One region of the Ancylobacter pratisalsi genome, then DNA from elsewhere that is predicted to be linked to it. Evidence: predicted binding sites of a transcription regulator. Region 1 holds the regulator's gene; each other region holds the start of a gene.
What was found. The regulator HrcA, encoded in region 1, represses chaperone genes, less so after heat shock. The targets are predictions, from matches to a motif close to GTTAGCACTCNCNNNNNGNGAGTGCTAAC.

Region 1 (6,290 bases):
TGGCCGCGCGGTTGCCGTTCTCCGGGCCGCGGACTTTGGCATCCGCAGCCCGAAATCGGGCCGCTGAAAGCGTGGCCGATCAGTTCGGGTCGGCGGGGGCGTCGGTGGGCGCTGCCTTGGGCCCGCCCTTGGAAACGCCAACCAGCGCCGGGCGCAGAACGCGTCCGCCAATGGTGTAGCCGGGCTGGATGACCTGCACGACGGTCCCGTTGGGCAGTTCCGCATTCGGCACTTCAAACATCGCCTGGTGCAGATTGGGATCGAACTTCGACCCCTCGGCCTCGATCCGAGCCACGCCATGCTTGGTGAGCGTCTGGATCAGGGCGCGGGATGTCAGCTCGATGCCGTCGATCAGTGTCTTCAGCGTGCCTTCCGCCGCGTCGCGGGCCTCGGCGTCGATGGCGCCCATCGCGCGCTCGAAGTCGTCGGCGACGTTCAGCACATCACGGGCAAAGCCCGTAATGCCGTAGACCTTGGCGTCGGCAACCTCACGCTCGGCGCGGCGGCGCACATTGTCCGCCTCGGCGAAGGCGCGCAGGAACTTGTCCTTCAGGCTCGCGACCTCGGCCTCGAGGCGTTCCTTCTCGGCCGCGAGAAGCGCGGCGTCGTCCGCGGGGGCCGCCGCCGCGCCGTTCTCCATTTCGGGAGCGTCGGGCATCGCGTCAGTCTGTTCCGCCGGATCGCGGGAATGTTCGCTCATAAGTACCTCGTCGGGAGAAATATCTCGCCCGCCGACAACATTCGGCGGATGTGCGCCATATCGGGGCGCGAGCATCAAAAATCAAGCTGCGTCGGCTCCGGGGCCGGCCAATACCCGGCTGACGACGCGCGCGGTGAAGTCCACCATGGGTACGATACGGGCGTAATTCAGCCGTGTCGGCCCGATCACGCCGAGCACGCCGACCACTCGGCCCTGTCCGTCGCGATAGGGCGCGACGATGGTGGAGGAGCCCGAGAGCGAGAAAAGATTGTTCTCGGAACCGATGAAGATGCGCAGCGCCTGCGCCTCCTCGGCGCGCCCGAGAAGGTCGACCACCTCCTGCTTGGAGTCGAGGTCATCGAACAGCAGGCGCACCCGCTCAAGATCCTCGATCGCCTTCAGGTCGTGCAGAAGGCGGGTCTGGCCGCGCACGATCAGCCTGCGTTCGGCCTTGTCGCCGCCCGACCAACTCGCAAGCCCGGTCTCGACCACGCGCGCGGTGACCTCGTCGAGCTCGGCCCGCCGCTCGGCAAGGGTGCGCTCGACTTCGGCGCGGAGCTCGGCGAGCGTGCGCCCGCGGGTGCGCGAGTTCAGAAAATTGGTGGCCTCGACCAGCGCCGAGACGGGAAGACCTGTCGGAAGCGGCACCAGCCGGTTTTCGACCTCGCCGTCTTCCGATACCAGGATCAGCAGCGCGCGATTGGCGTCCAACGGCACGAATTCGATGTGCTTCAGCCGGCCGTCGACCCGGCTTGCGGTCACGATGCCGGCACCGCGCGAGAGGCCGGAGAGCATATTGGAGGCTTCTGCCAGCACGCCCTCCACCGACTGCGCCCTGGCTGCTGCGCGCACCTGCAGCTCGATCGCGTTACGTTCGTCTTCCGATACGTCCCCGATTTCAAGCAGCGCATCGACGAAGAAGCGCAGCCCACGGTCGGTCGGCAGCCGTCCGGCGCTGGTGTGGGGGGCAAAGATGAGCCCCGCCGCTTCGAGATCCGCCATGACGTTGCGGACCGAGGCCGGCGACAGCGTCATCGGGATGAGACGCGAGATATTGCGCGAGCCGGCGGGCTCGCCGGTCGCGAGATAGGTCTCGACGATCTGGCGAAAAATCTCACGCGAGCGCTCGTCGAGACGCGCGAGATGCGGGGCGGCGGCGGTGATCAGAGGATCAAGTGGCATTGCGCAGCTGAATCCTATCGTTGCAGCGCTATATTTCGGCATTCACCTCATCGGTTCAAGCGATCTGCGGGCTTGAGCGCAAATGGTCTGCCCCGTACAAGTGCCGGCTCAAACTTGGAGAGAGTTTCCGTATGCGTCCTTCACGCCGCGCCACCGACGAGATGCGAGCCGTCAGCTTCGAACGCGGCGTGCTTCGCCACGCCGAGGGTAGCTGCCTCGTGAAATTTGGCGAGACCCATGTTCTTGTCGCCGCCACTTTGGAAGAGCGCCTGCCGCCGTGGCTGAAGGGGCAAGGCCGTGGCTGGGTGACGGCCGAGTATGGCATGTTGCCACGCGCCACCCACGAGCGCACGCGCCGTGAGGTGACGGCCGGCAAGCCCTCGGGCCGCACCCAGGAGATCCAGCGCCTGATCGGGCGTTCGCTGCGCGCGGTGGTCGATCTCCAAAAGCTTGGCGAACGTCAGATTACCGTCGACTGCGACGTGATCCAGGCCGACGGGGGAACACGCACCGCGTCGGTCACCGGGGCCTGGATCGCGCTTCATGACTGCCTGAGCTGGATGAAGACGCGCGGTATGCTGCCCACCATCCCGCTGCGCGACCACATCGCGGCAGTGTCGTGCGGCATCGTCGATGGCGAGCCGCGCCTTGATCTCGACTATGCGGAAGATTCCGACGCTGAGACGGACTGCAATTTCGTGATGACCGGCGCGGGGGGCTTCGTCGAGATTCAGGGAACGGCGGAGAAGACGCCCTTCACCGAGGGCGAGTTCAACGCCATGGTCGGCCTGGCCCGCAAGGGCGTGACCAAGCTGGTCGATCTCCAGAAGCTGGCGGTGGCCTGAGCCATGGCTGAATCCCATCGCCGCCTCGCCGGGCGCGTCGTGATCGCGACCCACAATGCCGGCAAGCTTGAGGAAATGCGGGGCCTGCTGGCGCCTTACGGCGTCGACGCGGTGTCGGCCGACGATCTCGGCCTGCCGGAGCCCGAGGAGACGGGTGGCACCTTTGCCGAGAACGCCCGGATCAAGGCGGTTTCGGCGGCGAACGCTTCCGGTCTTCCAGCTTTCGCCGACGATTCCGGCCTGTGCGTGGAAGCGCTCGGCGGGGCGCCGGGGCTCTATACCGCGCGATGGGCGGGACCTGAGAAAGACTTCATGGCTGCCATGGCCAAGGTCGAGGAGGGCCTGCGCGATGCACAGGCCACTATTCCCGATCTGCGCCGGGCCTATTTCATCTCCGCGCTCTGTCTGGCCTGGCCCGATGGCCATCTGGAGGATTTCGAGGGTGTCGTCGAAGGCACGCTGGTCTGGCCTCCGCGCGGTCCCGCGGGGTTCGGCTACGATCCCATGTTCCAGCCGGATGGCCACAGCCGCACCTTCGGCGAGATGACCGGCGCCGAGAAGCACGGTCTGCCGCCTCTGGGCCGTGGCCTCTCGCACCGCGCCCGGGCCTTCATGGCGCTGGCCGAGGCCTGTCTCGGGGCCAGATTTGACTGACAGCTCGTTTCGCGGCCCGCCGCCGGCCGATCCCGGCTTCGGGGTGTATGTGCATTGGCCGTTCTGCAAGGCCAAGTGCCCGTATTGCGACTTCAATTCGCATGTCCGCCATACGCCGCCGGACCAGGGGCGTTTCGTTGCCGCGTTCCGTGCCGAGATCGCCCATATGCGGGCCCGCACCGGCCAGCGGCGTACCCAGAGCGTCTTCTTCGGCGGTGGGACGCCCTCACTGATGGCGCCCGAGACGGTTGGCGCGATTCTTGAGGCGATCGACGCCGCCTGGCCGCTGGATGCCCGGGCCGAGGTGACGCTCGAGGCCAACCCCACCAGTGTCGAAGCCTCGCGCTTTCGCGGCTTCCGCGCCGCCGGCGTCAACCGGGTGTCGCTCGGCGTGCAGGCGCTGGACGATACGGCGCTGAAGGCGCTGGGGCGGATGCACACGGCGGACGAGGCGCTGGCGGCGGTGGCGGTGGCACGCGCGGCGTTTGAGCGCGTGTCCTTCGACCTGATCTATGCGCGCCCCGATCAGTCACCTGATGCCTGGCGCACCGAGCTGGAACGGGCGATCGGCGAGGGTTGCGAGCATCTTTCGCTCTATCAGCTCACCATCGAGGAAGGGACGCCCTTCGCCGCGCTGCATCGGGCCGGCAAATTGATGGTGCCCGATGGCGACCACGCCCGTGCGCTGTGGGACGTGACGCAGGACGTGACTTTGGCGGCAGGCATGCCTGCCTACGAGATTTCCAACCACGCACGTCCCGGCGCGGAAAGCCGGCATAACCTGCTGTACTGGCGCTATGGCGAATATGCCGGCGTGGGACCGGGTGCCCATGGCCGGATCGACACCGATGAAGGACGGCGGGCCACCAGCACGGAACGTGGACCCGAAGACTGGCTCGCCCGCGTCGAGCGCGCCGGGCATGGCCTTGTTGTCGATGAGAAGCTGAGCCGCTCGGAACAGTCCGATGAGTATCTTCTCATGGGCCTGCGCCTCGCGGAGGGGATCGATCGCGATCGCTATGTTCGGCTTTCGGGCCAGGACTTCGCGCCGGACCGCGTGGCCGCGCTGCGCGAGGAAGGCATGATCGAGGAACTCGCCGGGGGAAGGCTGAGAGCGACGACGCGCGGCTTCCCGGTGCTTGACGCCATCGTCGCCGACCTCGCGGCGTGAACGGTGTTCACATGCCCTGCGCGAAGCTGCGCGGGGCGGGATCGATGATCTGCGACGCGCCGTTGCCGATCTGCATGATCGCGAGCCCGCGCTGGTTGGTGCCGTCGGGGCGGAAGCGGAAGATGCCGTCGACGCCGATGAATCCCGACGGATTCTGGATCGCGGCGTCGGTGATGCCCGTCTCGCCACCGGCATTGACCAGCGCCGCCATGAGCGACACGCCGTCATGGGCCAGTGTGGCCGTGCGCACGGGTTCCTTGCCGAAACGGGCGCGGTAGCGCTCGGAAAACGACCGGAAGCCGGCCGGGTCGGGTGCGGCGAAGATGCCACCCGCGACGGCGGGGGACGCGAACAACCTCTTGTCGTCCCACAACCCCGTGCCGATGAGCTGTTTCCCCGACATGTTCACACCTGCTGCGGCCAGCGCCTGTACCAGCTGGGGCACCGCGTCCGCCGCGTCGGGCAGGAAAATCGCATCGGCCTGCTGCGCGGAAGCGGCGGCCCGCTGCGCGGCCTCGGCATATTTCGCCGCGCTGCCGGTGTCGTAGCGTTCCAGGCCCAGAACCCGCCCGCCGGCGACCGGCACGGTTTCCCGGAAGGCGGCCTCGACGACCGAGCCATAGGCGTTGTTCGGGACGATGCCCACGAAGCCGCGGCGCCCTCGCGAGGCGGCGTAGCGGATCGCGCGCTCGACATCGGTCTGCGGCAGGAAGCTGAGCAGATAGACGCCCTGGGCCGCCACATTGGTGTCGGTGGAAAATCCGACCAGGGGAATCCCGCGCTGGCGCGCCACCTGGCCAGCGGCGGCAACGGTGTGGGCAAAGACAGGACCGATGATGGCTCGAGCGCCCTCGTCGATCGCCTGCTGCGCGGCCGCCTGTGCGCCGGGCGCGGTGCCGCCATCGTCCTTGACCAGCAGCTGGATGTTGGCGCCGGTGAACTCCGACATCGCCATTTCGGCGGCATTGCGCAGCGACTGCGCAGCGATTGCCGCGTTGCCGCTGGCACCAAGCGGAAGCAGCAGGCCGATCCGAACCGTGCCCGTGCCGATCGAATTGGCGGGCTGCTGCGGCATTTCCGGCTGCGGGTCGATGGGAAGCGAGGCCTGCGGCGGGGGCGAATCAGGCATCGAGCTGCAGGCGCCGAGTGTCGCCGCGCCCGCCATGACCAGAAAGGCGCGGCGAGAGGCGCTGGCGAAGATCGGCCCAGTGGGCCGCTTTGAAGCCGGATGCTCGTCTTCGCTCATTGCCTGGTGCGCTCGCGAACCCCCGTTGCGTCCACCCCTATGGGGGCCGCATCCGTTCTTTTAGGCCGCAGCAGCCTGTCCTGTCACGTCACCACCGGGGAGGTGCGATCAAAATGCCTACATATCCACGCGTTCCGCCGCCAATAGCGCCGCCGATCGGGACAGCGGGCATGACGGCGCACGCCTCTGGCTCTAACATGCCAGCGCATGAACGCTTCCGAATCCACTGACCGCCCCCGCCATTTCCGCATCGGCACTCAAGAGATCGTCGCGGCACGACCCGAGGCGGGCCTCTATGTCGTCGCGACGCCGATCGGCAACCTCGGTGATGTGACGCTGCGCGCGCTGGCGACGCTTGCCGGGGCAGACCTCATCATCTGCGAGGATACGCGGGTGACAAGGCGTTTGCTGGATCGTTACGGCATCGAAACGCCTTTGAAGGTCTATCACGACCACAACGCGGAGCATGTGCGCCCGCGCCTGCTGGCCCGC
Region 2 (6,290 bases), 1.9 Mb from region 1:
AGCGGCTATCTGGTCGGGGATGGAGCGGCAGCCGACACCGGCGCTGGCCATCAGGCAGGCCACGCCTGGGCAGAAGCCTATGTCGAGGATCTGGGCTGGATTGGGTTCGACGCCACGAACAAGCAATGCCCGACCGACGCCTATATCCGGCTCGCCATAGGACTGGACTATCTGGGCGCCGCGCCGGTTCGCGGCAACCGCTATGGCGGAGGCGACGAGCAACTTTCTGTCGCCCTGCAGGTCGACCAATCAAGCCGGCAGATTCAGGGCTGACGTGTTGCCGATCAGGAAAGCGCCCCGCTATAAGGGCGCGCAGGGGGCGAGTCCGCACGCCTTGGCGCTGCGGATCTAAGGGGAAGTGCCTTCCATGACCTATTGTTGCGGGATTCTCGTGAATGACGGTCTGGTCATGATCGCCGACACGCGGACCAATGCCGGACTGGACAACGTCTCGACCTTCCGCAAGCTCCACATCTTCGAGGAGCCGGGCCGCCATATCATGGCTCTCGCCACAGCCGGCAATCTGTCCATCTCGCAGGCGGTGATCAGCACTCTTCAGGAAGGCCTCGAAAACCCCGAGACCGGCAAGAAGGAAACGCTGGTCGGCTGCACCAGCATGTTCCGGGCGACGCAACTGGTCGGTCGCGCGACGCGCTACGTCTACAGCCTCTACGGCGAAAGCCTGAAGGCGGCCGATGTTCGGTTCGACGTGTCGTTCCTGTTCGGCGGCCAGGTGAATGGCGGACGGCTGCGGATGTTCATGATCTACGCAGCGGGCAATTTCATCGAGTGCACGAACGACACGCCTTTCCTGCAGATCGGCGAGCACAAATATGGGAAGCCGGTTCTCGACCGCTCGATCACGTTCGACACCGATCTGTACGACGCGCTGAAGTCCGGGCTGATCTCAATGGATTCGACCATGCGCTCCAATCTGGGTGTTGGCATGCCGATCGATATTCTGGTCGCCCGGCGTGATGCTGCCCAGGCGGAACTGAGCTACCGGATCGAGCCGGGCGAACCCTATTTCCATGATCTTCGCGAGCGCTGGTCGGCGGCACTGAGGGCAGCGCACACTTCCATCCCACGTCCGCCCTATGGCGATGTGCGCTGACGCGTAAAAATACAAAAGACGACCGGAAGATGTTCAGCCTTCCGGTCGTCCCTATGTTGTATTACCGCCCACATCCGCGGGCGGACGAAAGACCGTCAGGTCAGCAAGTACAGAAGAATGATGATCGGAATGGGAATGCCGATGAGCCACATCAGAATAGCGGGCATATTGAGCCTCCTTCGTCCTCATTAATCTTGATGTTCGTTCTATGACTTGGGTTGTTCAACCTCTTTCGCAGTAACAACGCGGACAGCGATAACTGGTTCCCACGCTTTTGTGAGGCGCATCGGTTCGCTCGTGGTGCGTGCGCACGCCTTGCCCCTTCCGTGAGGCTCGTTCATCTTCCGCGCTCGCGGAGGAGAACGCCATGAATCGCACACGCATCGCCCTCGTCACCGGCGCCGGCACCGGCATCGGCAAGGCCGCCGCCATCGCCCTTGTCGAAGCCGGGTTCACCGTGGTGCTCACGGGTCGCCGCCCTGAGCCTCTTGAGGCGGTTGCCAAGGCGATCGGAGCGGGCACTGACGTCATTCCAGCGGACGTTTCCGATCCTCAGTCTGTGGCAACGCTGTTCGACACGGTCGCCGATCGCCATGGACGGCTCGACCTGCTGTTCAACAATGCAGGTGGCTGGTCAGCCGCGACGCCTATCGAAGACATTCCGCTGGAGGATTGGCAGCGCGTCGTGAACGTCAACCTGACAGGCGTGTTTCTGTGCATCCAGCATGCGATGCGGATGATGAAGGCGCAGAATCCAAAGGGCGGACGGATCATCAATAACGGGTCGATCTCGGCGCATGCGCCGCGCCCTCTGACGGGCCCCTACACGGCGACCAAGCACGCTGTGACCGGCCTCACCAAGCAGGTCGCGCTGGAAGGACGCGCCCACAACATCGCCTGCGGGCAGATCGATATCGGCAATGCCGATACGGACATGGCGGTGAAGATGAAAACCGGCATCCTCCAGCCGAACGGTCAGATCATGGTCGAGCCGACCTTCGATCCCGCCGATGCCGGCCGGGCGGTGGCCTACATGGCAAGTCTGCCACTTGAAGCCAATGTGCTGACCATGACGATCATGGCCTCGGCCGCACCGTTCGTGGGACGGGGATAAGCCCGAATTTCGGCCTCACAGATAGGCGAGAGCACCCTGGAACAGGATCCAGCTCAAAAAGCCCATCACGCCAAGGCTGATCAGCGTCGCGACGATGCCCGCACAAATGAAGGCGCCGTCGCGCTCCACCAGACCGAGCCCAAGGATGCAGACTGCGATACCGGGCGGCAGGTTGCCGAAGATCGGTATCGGCAGCAGCAGCAACAACCCTAGGACGAGCACCATTCCCCCCAGCACCAGGCGCGCGGAGGCGCTGGAGAAATAGATCAGCCGGGGCCGGGAATACCCTTCGAAACGGCGTATCCATTTCAAGGCGCCGTTGATGATTTTCTCGAGCAGGCTGCGTGAGAACGTGCGACTGGCAAGCCAGCGCGGGAGCCACAGCTCATCCCGCCCAAGCATCATCTGCACGCCGACGAAGCTCAGCAGCACGCCGCAGATCACCGGAATTCCGGGAGGCATGGGCAGGCAGTTCGGCAGGCCGAGCAGAAGGAGCGAGAGGCCGAACGCACGGTTTCGCAATGCGTGCACGACTTCGCCAACGCCGATGCGTTCCGCCGAATGGGCGGTCACGATCGCGGAGAGCAGCTCCGACGTGCGCGGGGAGCGGTGATCCACGGGTCGACCTGACACCTCATGCCACGGATGACCCAACCGGCCCCCGTTTCGCCGACCTCATAGCACGGGGAAAGCGGCAAGGAGAGGGCATCGGCGTGAAAAAGGCCTCGGCCCTCCGCTCACAGGTCGACCACCGGAGCGCTCAGTTCAACCGGAACACTCCGTCCACGCGACGCAATTCGGCCGGCTTGATGAGTTGCGAGTGGGCTACCGTGACCGAGTGCAGCGGGCCTTCCAGTTCACGCGCCCAGAATTCAAGAAAGCGGTTCAACTCCGGGAAATGCGGGCTCAGATCATAGTGCTGCCAGAGATAGGTCTGTAGAAGCGCCGGGTGGTCGGGCATGCGATAGAGAATCTGCGCGGTTGTCAGTCCATAGCCGGTGAGTTGCCGAATGAAGTCCGGTGATGCAACACCTCGCGGCGCGCGCGCTTCCGTGGTGGGCCCGTTCGACGCGTCTTGGAATGCCATGTGGAACCTCCTGTCGCGATGATTCCAATTGTGTGGACCCCTCGACCGTCCCGCAAGGTTAAAATTTGCATTTCCTGTTCAATATCAATGCATTGGCAGCATGTTTGACGGAGTGCTGACAGGACGCCGCCGTCACCCGCTGGCACTCTCACCTCGTGACTGCCAGTTTTTTGCCGTCCGGCCCTTGCGTCGCATTTGGACGACTCCTAGATGTCGGCCAGCGGTACGGTGACGATCCCGGAATCGTGCCGCAACAGATTTAGCGATCGATACGAATTCTGGAGAGAACCGATGAAGTTCCGTCCCCTGCATGACCGGGTAGTGGTCAAGCGCATCGACGCGGAAGAGAAGAGCGCCGGCGGCATCATCATCCCCGACAGCGCCAAGGAAAAGCCCTCCCAGGGCGAGGTGGTCGCGGTTGGTCCCGGCGCGCGTGACGAGGCCGGCAAGCTGGTCCCGCCCGACGTCAAGGCGGGCGACAAGGTGCTGTTCGGCAAGTGGTCCGGCACCGAGGTCAAGATCGACGGCGTCGATTATCTGATCATGAAGGAATCCGACATTCTCGGCGTCCTGGAAGCCACCGCATCGGCCAAGAAGGCCGCGTGAGCACGCTTTAACGCGGCTCGCCACACTTCACCGGAGTGAAAATACATGTCTGCCAAAGAAGTAAAATTCTCGACGGATGCGCGCGACAAGATGCTGCGCGGCGTCGACATCCTCGCCAATGCGGTGAAGGTCACGCTCGGCCCCAAGGGTCGTAACGTCGTCATCGAGAAGAGCTTCGGCGCCCCGCGCATCACCAAGGACGGCGTCACCGTCGCCAAGGAGATCGAGCTCGAGGACAAGTTCGAGAACATGGGCGCCCAGATGGTGCGCGAAGTGGCCTCGCGTACCAATGACCTCGCAGGCGACGGCACCACCACCGCCACCGTGCTCGCCCAGGCGATCGTCAAGGAAGGCACCAAGGCGGTTGCCGCCGGCATGAACCCGATGGACCTCAAGCGCGGCATCGACCTCGCTGTCGAGGCGATCGTTGCCGATCTCAAGAAGAACGCCCGCAAGGTGACGTCCAACAGCGAGATCGCCCAGGTCGGCACCATCTCCGCCAATGGCGACGCCGATGTCGGCAAGTTCCTCGCCGAGGCGATGCAGAAGGTCGGCAACGAGGGTGTCATCACCGTCGAGGAAGCCAAGACCGCCGAGACCGAGCTCGACGTCGTCGAGGGCATGCAGTTCGACCGTGGCTACCTTTCGCCCTACTTCGTGACCAACGCCGAGAAGATGCGCGTTGAGTTCGAGGACCCCTACATCCTCATCCACGAGAAGAAGCTCTCGGGCCTGCAGGAATTGCTCCCGGTCCTCGAGGCTGTTGTCCAGTCGGGCAAGCCGCTCCTGATCATCGCTGAGGACGTCGAGGGCGAGGCTCTGGCCACGCTCGTCGTCAACAAGCTGCGCGGCGGCCTCAAGGTCGCGGCCGTGAAGGCTCCCGGCTTCGGCGACCGCCGCAAGGCCATGCTGCAGGATATCGCGATCCTGACCGGTGGCGACGCCATCTCCGAGGACCTCGGCATCAAGCTCGACTCGGTGACGCTCGACATGCTCGGCCGCGCCAAGAAGGTGGTGATCGAGAAGGAAAACACCACGATTGTCGACGGTGCCGGCAAGAAGAAGGACATCGAGGGCCGCGTTGCCCAGATCAAGGCGCAGATCGAGGAGACCACCTCGGACTACGACCGTGAGAAGCTCCAGGAGCGTCTGGCCAAGCTCGCGGGCGGCGTCGCGGTGATCCGCGTCGGCGGCGCGACCGAAGTCGAAGTCAAGGAGAAGAAGGACCGCGTCGACGACGCCCTGCACGCCACCCGTGCGGCCGTCGAAGAAGGCATCCTTCCGGGCGGCGGCGTTGCTCTGCTGCGTGCCACCAAGGTGCTGGAAGGCGTCAAGACCGCCAATTCCGACCAGAAGACCGGCGTGGATATCGTCCGCAAGGCGATCCAGGCTCCGGCTCGCCAGATCGCCAGCAATGCGGGCGAGGACGGCTCCGTCATCGTCGGCAAGATCCTTGAGAAGGACAGCTACTCCTTCGGCTTCAACGCCCAGTCCGGCGAATATGTCGACATGTTCAAGGCGGGCGTGATCGATCCGGCCAAGGTGCTGCGTTCCTCGATCCAGAACGCGGCGTCGGTGGCTTCGCTGCTGATCACCACCGAAGCCATGATCGCCGAACTGCCCAAGAAGGGCGGCGCGGCCCCGGCCATGCCGGGCGGCGGCATGGGCGGCATGGACTTCTGATCGACGTTCCACGCTTCTGAATGGGAAAGGCGCGGCGAAAGCCGCGCCTTTTTCGTTGTATGGGCGATTGCGACCGAAGCGCCGGGATCACGCGGCCTCGCGTCCCTCGCCCGCCGCCGCGTCGTACCCGGCATCCAGTTCCCGCTCGTGAGCGCGATCGAGATTGACGCCTGCTGTCTCGATACGAAACAGCCAGGTGATGAGAGCGCCCAGCAACGAGGTTCCCGCCAGGCCGTAGAGAAGATTGGTCGTGCCGATATCGGCCAGCAGGATGGGGCACAGGAAGGCGGTCGAGACCGCGCCAATCTTGGCGAAGGCCGCCGCAAAGCCGGCACCCTTGCCGCGAACCTCAGTCGGAAACACCTCACCGGCCAGAAGGTAAGTCTGTGCGTTCGGACCGAGATTGGTCATGAAATTGAACAGCATGAACCCGGCGAAGATGAGCACTGTCTGCGCCACGCCGGTGTACTGGGTGGAGAAGGACGCGATCAGCAGCCCAGCGGCGCAACCGATGAAGCCGAGCACCTGCAGCGGAATACGTCCTACCCGGTCCGCCAGCATTACCGCTCCGACAACACCCACGATCAACAGCACGTCGACCAGCGCCACGCCCTGCGCCGCAAGGATCTGATTGCCGATAATATCGGTGACGTTGTGCACCTGGACAGCCGAATGGCCCAGGGCGG
Region 3 (6,290 bases), 1.3 Mb from region 1:
GTCCGTCGTGGGAGCGTGGCCCTCCTGGGAAATCCATGCCACCACTCAAGCCCCGTTTCGCCGGGCCCGAGCACCCGGACACAGCGTGGGGACCGTGGATTTCGTCAGAAATCCATGCCGCCCATGCCGCCCATGCCGCCGCCCGGCATGGCCGGAGCCGCCGCTGCGGGCTTGGGCAGGTCGGCGACCATCGCCTCGGTGGTGATGAGCAGGCCGGCGATCGAGGCCGCGTCCTGCAGGGCCGTGCGCACGACCTTGGCCGGATCGACGATGCCCGACGCGATCATGTCGACATACTGCTCGGACTGGGCGTTGAAGCCGAAGTTCTGGTCCTTCGACTCCTGGACCTTGCCGACCACGATCGAGCCTTCGACGCCGGAATTCTCGGCGATCTGGCGGATCGGGGCCTCAAGCGCCTTCAGCACGATCTTGATGCCGGCGGCGATGTCGGGGTTGTCATTGGTCAGCTTGTCGATCGACTTCTTGGCGCGCAGCAGGGCGATGCCGCCGCCGGGAACGATGCCTTCCTGCACCGCGGCGCGGGTGGCGTTCAGCGCGTCGTCGATGCGGTCCTTCTTTTCCTTGACCTCGATTTCGGTCGCGCCGCCGACGCGGATCACCGCAACGCCGCCCGCGAGCTTGGCCAGACGCTCCTGGAGCTTCTCACGGTCGTAGTCCGAGGTCGTCTCCTCGATCTGCGCCTTGATCTGGGCAACGCGGCCCTCGATGTCCTTCTTCTTGCCGGCACCGTCGACAATCGTGGTCTTTTCCTTCTCGATCAGCACCTTCTTGGCGCGGCCGAGCATGTCGAGGCTGACGCTCTCAAGCTTGATGCCGAGCTCCTCGGAGATCACCTGACCACCGGTGAGGATGGCGATGTCTTCCAGCATGGCCTTGCGGCGATCGCCGAAGCCGGGAGCCTTCACGGCCGCGACCTTGAGGCCGCCGCGCAGCTTGTTGACGACGAGCGTGGCCAGAGCCTCGCCCTCGACGTCCTCCGCAACGATGAGCAGCGGCTTGCCCGACTGCACAACCGCCTCAAGCACGGGCAGGATCGCCTGCAGGCCGGAGAGCTTCTTGTCGAAGATGAGCATGTAGGGATCGTCGAGATCCACCGTCATCTTCTCGGCATTGGTGACGAAATAGGGAGAGAGGTAGCCGCGGTCGAACTGCATGCCCTCGACCACTTCAAGCTCGGTCTCGGCGGTCTTGGCTTCCTCGACGGTGATGACACCCTCGTTGCCGACCTTCTGCATCGCGCCGGCGATCATCTCGCCGATCGCGGCGTCGCCATTGGCGGAGATGGTGCCGACCTGGGCGACTTCGTCGCTCGACTTCACCTTCTTGGCGCGCTTGACGATGTCCTTGATCGCCTCGGTGACGGCGAGGTCGATGCCGCGCTTGAGGTCCATCGGGTTCATGCCGGCGGCAACCGCCTTGGCGCCTTCCTTGACGATCGCCTGGGCGAGCACGGTGGCGGTGGTGGTGCCGTCACCCGCAAGGTCGTTGGTCTTCGAGGCCACTTCGCGCACCATCTGGGCGCCCATGTTCTCGAACTTGTCCTCGAGCTCGATCTCCTTGGCGACGGTGACGCCGTCCTTGGTGATGCGCGGGGCGCCGAAGCTCTTGTCGATGACGACGTTACGGCCCTTGGGGCCGAGCGTGACCTTCACCGCATTGGCGAGGATGTCGACGCCGCGCAGCATCTTCTCGCGCGCATCGCCGGCGAATTTTACTTCCTTGGCAGCCATATAGCCTACTCCTGAATAGGGGTGTTCACGGCCCGGAGCGGCGTGGAGACGCCGGGCGATCCGGGCCGGTTCGTCGCGGTGCGATCAGCCGGCGTTCAGCCGACGATGCCCATGACGTCGGATTCCTTCATGATCAGGAGGTCCTGACCGTCAACCTTGACCTCGGTGCCGGACCACTTGCCGAACAGCACCTTGTCGCCCGCCTTGACGTCGAGCGGGACCAGCTTGCCGGCCTCGTCACGCGCGCCGGGACCAACCGCGACCACTTCGCCCTGGGAGGGCTTTTCCTTGGCGCTGTCGGGAATGATGATGCCGCCGGCAGTCTTCTCTTCCGCGTCGAGGCGCTTCACCACGATACGATCATGCAGGGGGCGGAACTTCAGCTTGGCCATTGGAGGCTCCTCGGATCAACCTGTCACACGCCAGTTTGGCGTTCGGGTGGACGTCTAGCACTCTTCTGAAGCGAGTGCCAAAACCGCTGCGGAGATAGGCAGGCCACAAAAAGGTGTCAAGCAGAAGGAAGCGCCGAAAAAGCGTGCCGGCACGAAAAAAAAACCGGCCCGCGACGCGGACCGGTTTTGATGGCGCAGATTGACGCGCGAAGCCGGGATCAGGCCGACTTCTTGATGTTCTTCTCGACCGAAGCCTTGATCGGCTCTGCGGTCTCCGTGGCCACCTTCTGGGCGATGGTGGAAAGTTCCTTCGCCTGGGCGGAAAGCACGTCGAACTGCTTGCGCATGTGGCCGGTGGAAAGCTCGACCGCCTCGGAGACGCTCTTGGTTCCCATCAGCGCGCTCATATAGTCGAAGGCGGCGTTCACATTGCTGCGCAGCGACTCCAGAGCCACCGTGTTGTATTCGGTCACGCCCTTGGAAGCGGTCGTGTAGGTGTCCTCAAGGAGATCCGTGGTCTCCTCGGCGCTTGCCTTCATCTTCTCGTAAGCCTCGCGAGCGCTCTGCACGCTCTTCTCGGCCATTTCACGCACGGCCGCCGGCACTTCGAGAGAGGGCATGTCCATCTTCGGGAAGGTCGACTCGAACGCGTTGGTGGCAGCCTTGGCAGCCTTCTTCGGGGAAGGCGTGACGGGAGTAGCTTCAACCATGTGTTGTCTCCTCGCATCGCGGTAACAACCAAGAAGGTCGCGATCGCTTCCGCGGTCTACGATCGCACCTCGCGCGTGGAAGACGCGACACCCGATATCGAGCGGGGGTCCTTCCTGACGCCGCATCCATCAATTGTGCATTGCACTATCATATTGCAATGCACAATAAAACCCGAAGCCGAATTTTTTTTGCGGGGACATGCCGGGAAAGCCTTTTCCCGGCGGGTGCCGCACTACTTCTTGGGCGTGGCGGGATCGATGCCTGAGGCGCCCTTCATGGTCGCGGAGACGCCGTGCTCGCCCAGCGTCTTGGCCTGTTCGGTCAGGCGCGCCGCCTGCTCGTTCAGGAAGTCGGCCTGGAGACGGGGCCACTCGTCGACGGTCTGTGCCTTGGCGATGCGCGCGGCGAAGTCGAAGGCCGCGGCGATGTTCGCCTCCGCGAAGTCGAGTGTGGTCCGGCCCAATTCGCGGACATTGTCATGGGCGGCGTCGACCTGTCGGCCGGCATCGTCGAGCGCCTTGTGGGCGGCGGTCATCACGCCATCCATCGCCGCGCGCGCCTGATCGACGCCCTGCTCGGCGAAATTGCGCAACTCTTCAGGAACACGTGTCTTCGGATCATCGGCCATGGGCACACCTCCGCTGTCGACGTTTCATCCTAACGCCAGTCGTCCGGCATACTCCATTGGCGCAGATGCCTACGACGAAAGTATTATAAACGCGCCGCAACGCAACAGAAATCGCTGGCCCGCGACGGCTCCATGGTTGCAAGTGATTAACCGGCTTCAGTGGTCACCGGTTAACCTGAAACTGCGAAGCCGTGATGACGCACCCCCGCCGACATGGCGCAAGGGCACAGTGGACATTAAGGTAGTGCGGGTGCCGGATGGAAGGAATATCGCCGAAAGGCCTTCCGCCCGGCACGAGTGCTTCCGGGGACGAACATACCATGCAGCAGGCACACGCGGAGGCTGAGCTTTGCACGCGCGCACAGACGGCGCTCGGCGGAGCTATGCCTGCGGTTCTGCTGCGCCCGAATGGCACGCTTCTGGCGGCCAATGCGGGCGGTCGTGCGCTGCTGGAAACAGCGGCGGTTGCCGCGGAACTGGCCGCGACGCTGGTCCGCATCCTGCCGATGCTGAGGGCCGATCGCCCGGCGCGGCTTGAGCGGCTGCGTCTTCCCGGCCGGCTGACGCCCGTCGTCTTCGCCTGCACGCTGCTGACCGCCGGACCGGCGAAGGCCGCTCTGCTGGTCGCGGGGGAGCGTATCGGCGCCATAGGCGAGGCCGAGCCGGCCCCGGCGCCGCAGCCCGCCAACGCCACGCCCGAAGCGGCCGCCGCCCCCTCTCTGCCGCAACGCTTCACCTGGCGGACCGGACCGGACGCGCGCCTCAACCATATCGATCCGCGTCTGGCGGCCGCGCTCGACCAGCCAGTGGAGACCATCGCGGGTCGCGACTTTCAGGCCCTGGGCGCTCCGGGTGCGCACCACGCTGTTCTTCAGGGCCTGAGCTTCAATCATCTGCCCATCGTGCTGCCCACCGCACGCGGCGACGCGCTGGATATCGAACTCGGCGGCGCTCCCATCCGGGGCGATGGCATGCGTGGCTTCGGCATCGTCCGGGGCCGCCGCGCCGCGCCGCCTACTCCGCCGCTCTATACCCCCCCGCCCATGATCACCCCTGCCGAGCCGGCGCCACCCGCGCCGCCGCCCATTGCCGCAACTCCCTTCGCCGCGCCCACGCCCCCTGTCGCGCAGCCCCCCATTGCCGGGCCCGTGCCTCCCGCAGCGCCTGTTGCTCCCGCCACCGAAGCCCCCCACGGGCTGCCCGGACAGGACACGCCGGCGCCGGCAGCCCCGCCCGTCGTGCCCCCCACGCCGCCAAAGGCGCCCAATGTGGTGCAGCTCCACGCCGAGCCGCCCGCGCCGCGCCCCGCAACCATTCGCGCCTCCTGGGAAGGGCTGTCGACCGGCGAGCGCAATGCCTTCCGCGAAATCGCACGGGCGCTCGGAGCCCGCCTCGAAGGCGACGACGACGCACCCGACTTTCTCGGTGAGCCCTCCACGTCGGGCGAAGACGGGCCGCGGCCCGACACCACCGCGCCCGACACATCGGCACCCATCGACATCCGCTCCGCCTCCGGCCGCGCCACACCCGCCCCGACACATCCACTCCCGGCCGAGCCCGCGCCGTCCGTCACCGCCCCGACCGAGCCCGATGGCCTGCGCCGGGTCCTGGCGGATGGCGAGCGACCGGTGCTCGACCGGCTCCCGCTCGCTATGCTGGCGTTCCGGGGCGACCGCATGCTCTACGCCAACCGCGCGCTGCTGGACTGGACCGGTCATCAGGATCTCGCCGCGCTTGAAGCCGCCGGCGGGCTCGCCGGGCTGTTCGGCAGTTCGGAAGAGCGCAGGGGACCGGAAGCCGGCGCGCTGACGCTGCTCACCGCGCGCGGAGGCGCGATCCCCGTCGAGGCCCGGCTGATCTCCACGCCCTGGGAGGGCGGGACGGCCATGCTCTATGTGCTGCACCGGATCGAGGGCATTGCGGATGAGCGCCTGCGCCAGGCCGAGCTTGCCCTGCGCAGCGCCGAGAACTCCGAGCGCGAACTGCGCGCCATTCTCGATACCGCGACCGACGGCGTGGTGCTGATCGACACCGCCGGCACCATCCTGTCGATGAACCACCCCGCCGAGGCGCTGTTCGGCTTCGAGGCCGGCGAGGTGAAGGGCGAGGCCTTCACCCTGCTGTTCGCCCCGGAAAGCCATCAGGCCGCCATCGACTATCTCGACGGACTGGCCTCGAATGGCGTGGCGAGCGTGCTCAATGACGGACGCGAGGTCATCGGCCGGGTCCGCGAGGGCGGGCTCATTCCGCTGTTCATGACGGTCGGGCGGATCGGCGAGGACGCGACGAAATTCTGCGCGGTGCTGCGCGACATCACCCAGTGGAAGCGCGCCGAGGAAGAACTCACCGAGGCCAAGCAGCTCGCCGAGCGCGCCAATCTCGCCAAGTCCGACTTCCTGGCCAAGATCAGCCACGAGATCCGCACCCCGCTCAACGCCATCATCGGCTTCTCGGAAGTGATGATGGAAGAGCGTTTCGGCCCGATCGAGAACCAGCGCTACCGCGACTATCTGCGCGACATCCATGCCTCGGGCGGGCACCTCATTTCGCTGATCAACGACCTGCTCGACCTGTCGAAGATCGAGGCCGGCAAGCTGGAACTGCAGTTCACCAGCGTGCCGCTCAACGAGATCGTGCAGCAGTGCATGGGGATCATGCAGCCGCAGGCCAATCGCGAACGGATCATCATCCGCTCCTCGCTGGCCTCCGACCTGCCCCAGATCGTCGCCGACGCCCGTTCCATCCGGCAGATCGTGCTCAATCTGGTGTCGAACTCGGTCAAGTTCACCCGTCCCGGCGGGCAGGTCA

Region 2: groES (co-chaperone GroES) is a predicted target of HrcA. The motif match lies at 3,454-3,482, and genes of this name have one in related genera.
Region 3: groES (co-chaperone GroES) is a predicted target of HrcA. The motif match lies at 2,197-2,225, and genes of this name have one in related genera.

What each region holds. Positions count from the first base shown of each region.
Region 1 is NZ_CP048630.1:2,107,244-2,113,533, reverse strand. It holds gene grpE (nucleotide exchange factor GrpE) at 80-700, opposite strand; gene hrcA (heat-inducible transcriptional repressor HrcA) at 782-1,882, opposite strand; gene rph (ribonuclease PH) at 2,014-2,727, shown strand; gene rdgB (RdgB/HAM1 family non-canonical purine NTP pyrophosphatase) at 2,731-3,381, shown strand; gene hemW (radical SAM family heme chaperone HemW) at 3,374-4,552, shown strand; gene G3A50_RS09985 (penicillin-binding protein activator) at 4,560-5,798, opposite strand; gene rsmI (16S rRNA (cytidine(1402)-2'-O)-methyltransferase) at 6,006-6,290, shown strand, end outside.
Region 2 is NZ_CP048630.1:4,046,371-4,052,660, reverse strand. It holds gene G3A50_RS18900 (transglutaminase family protein) at 1-273, shown strand, start outside; gene G3A50_RS18895 (proteasome-type protease) at 368-1,114, shown strand; gene G3A50_RS18890 (SDR family oxidoreductase) at 1,482-2,228, shown strand; gene G3A50_RS18885 (exopolysaccharide biosynthesis protein) at 2,244-2,846, opposite strand; gene G3A50_RS18880 (usg protein) at 2,989-3,315, opposite strand; gene groES (co-chaperone GroES) at 3,607-3,921, shown strand; gene groL (chaperonin GroEL) at 3,967-5,604, shown strand; gene G3A50_RS18865 (MFS transporter) at 5,692-6,290, opposite strand, start outside.
Region 3 is NZ_CP048630.1:3,391,648-3,397,937, reverse strand. It holds gene groL (chaperonin GroEL) at 105-1,751, opposite strand; gene groES (co-chaperone GroES) at 1,847-2,143, opposite strand; gene G3A50_RS15925 (phasin) at 2,362-2,853, opposite strand; gene G3A50_RS15920 (phasin family protein) at 3,087-3,482, opposite strand; gene G3A50_RS15915 (ATP-binding protein) at 3,803-6,290, shown strand, end outside.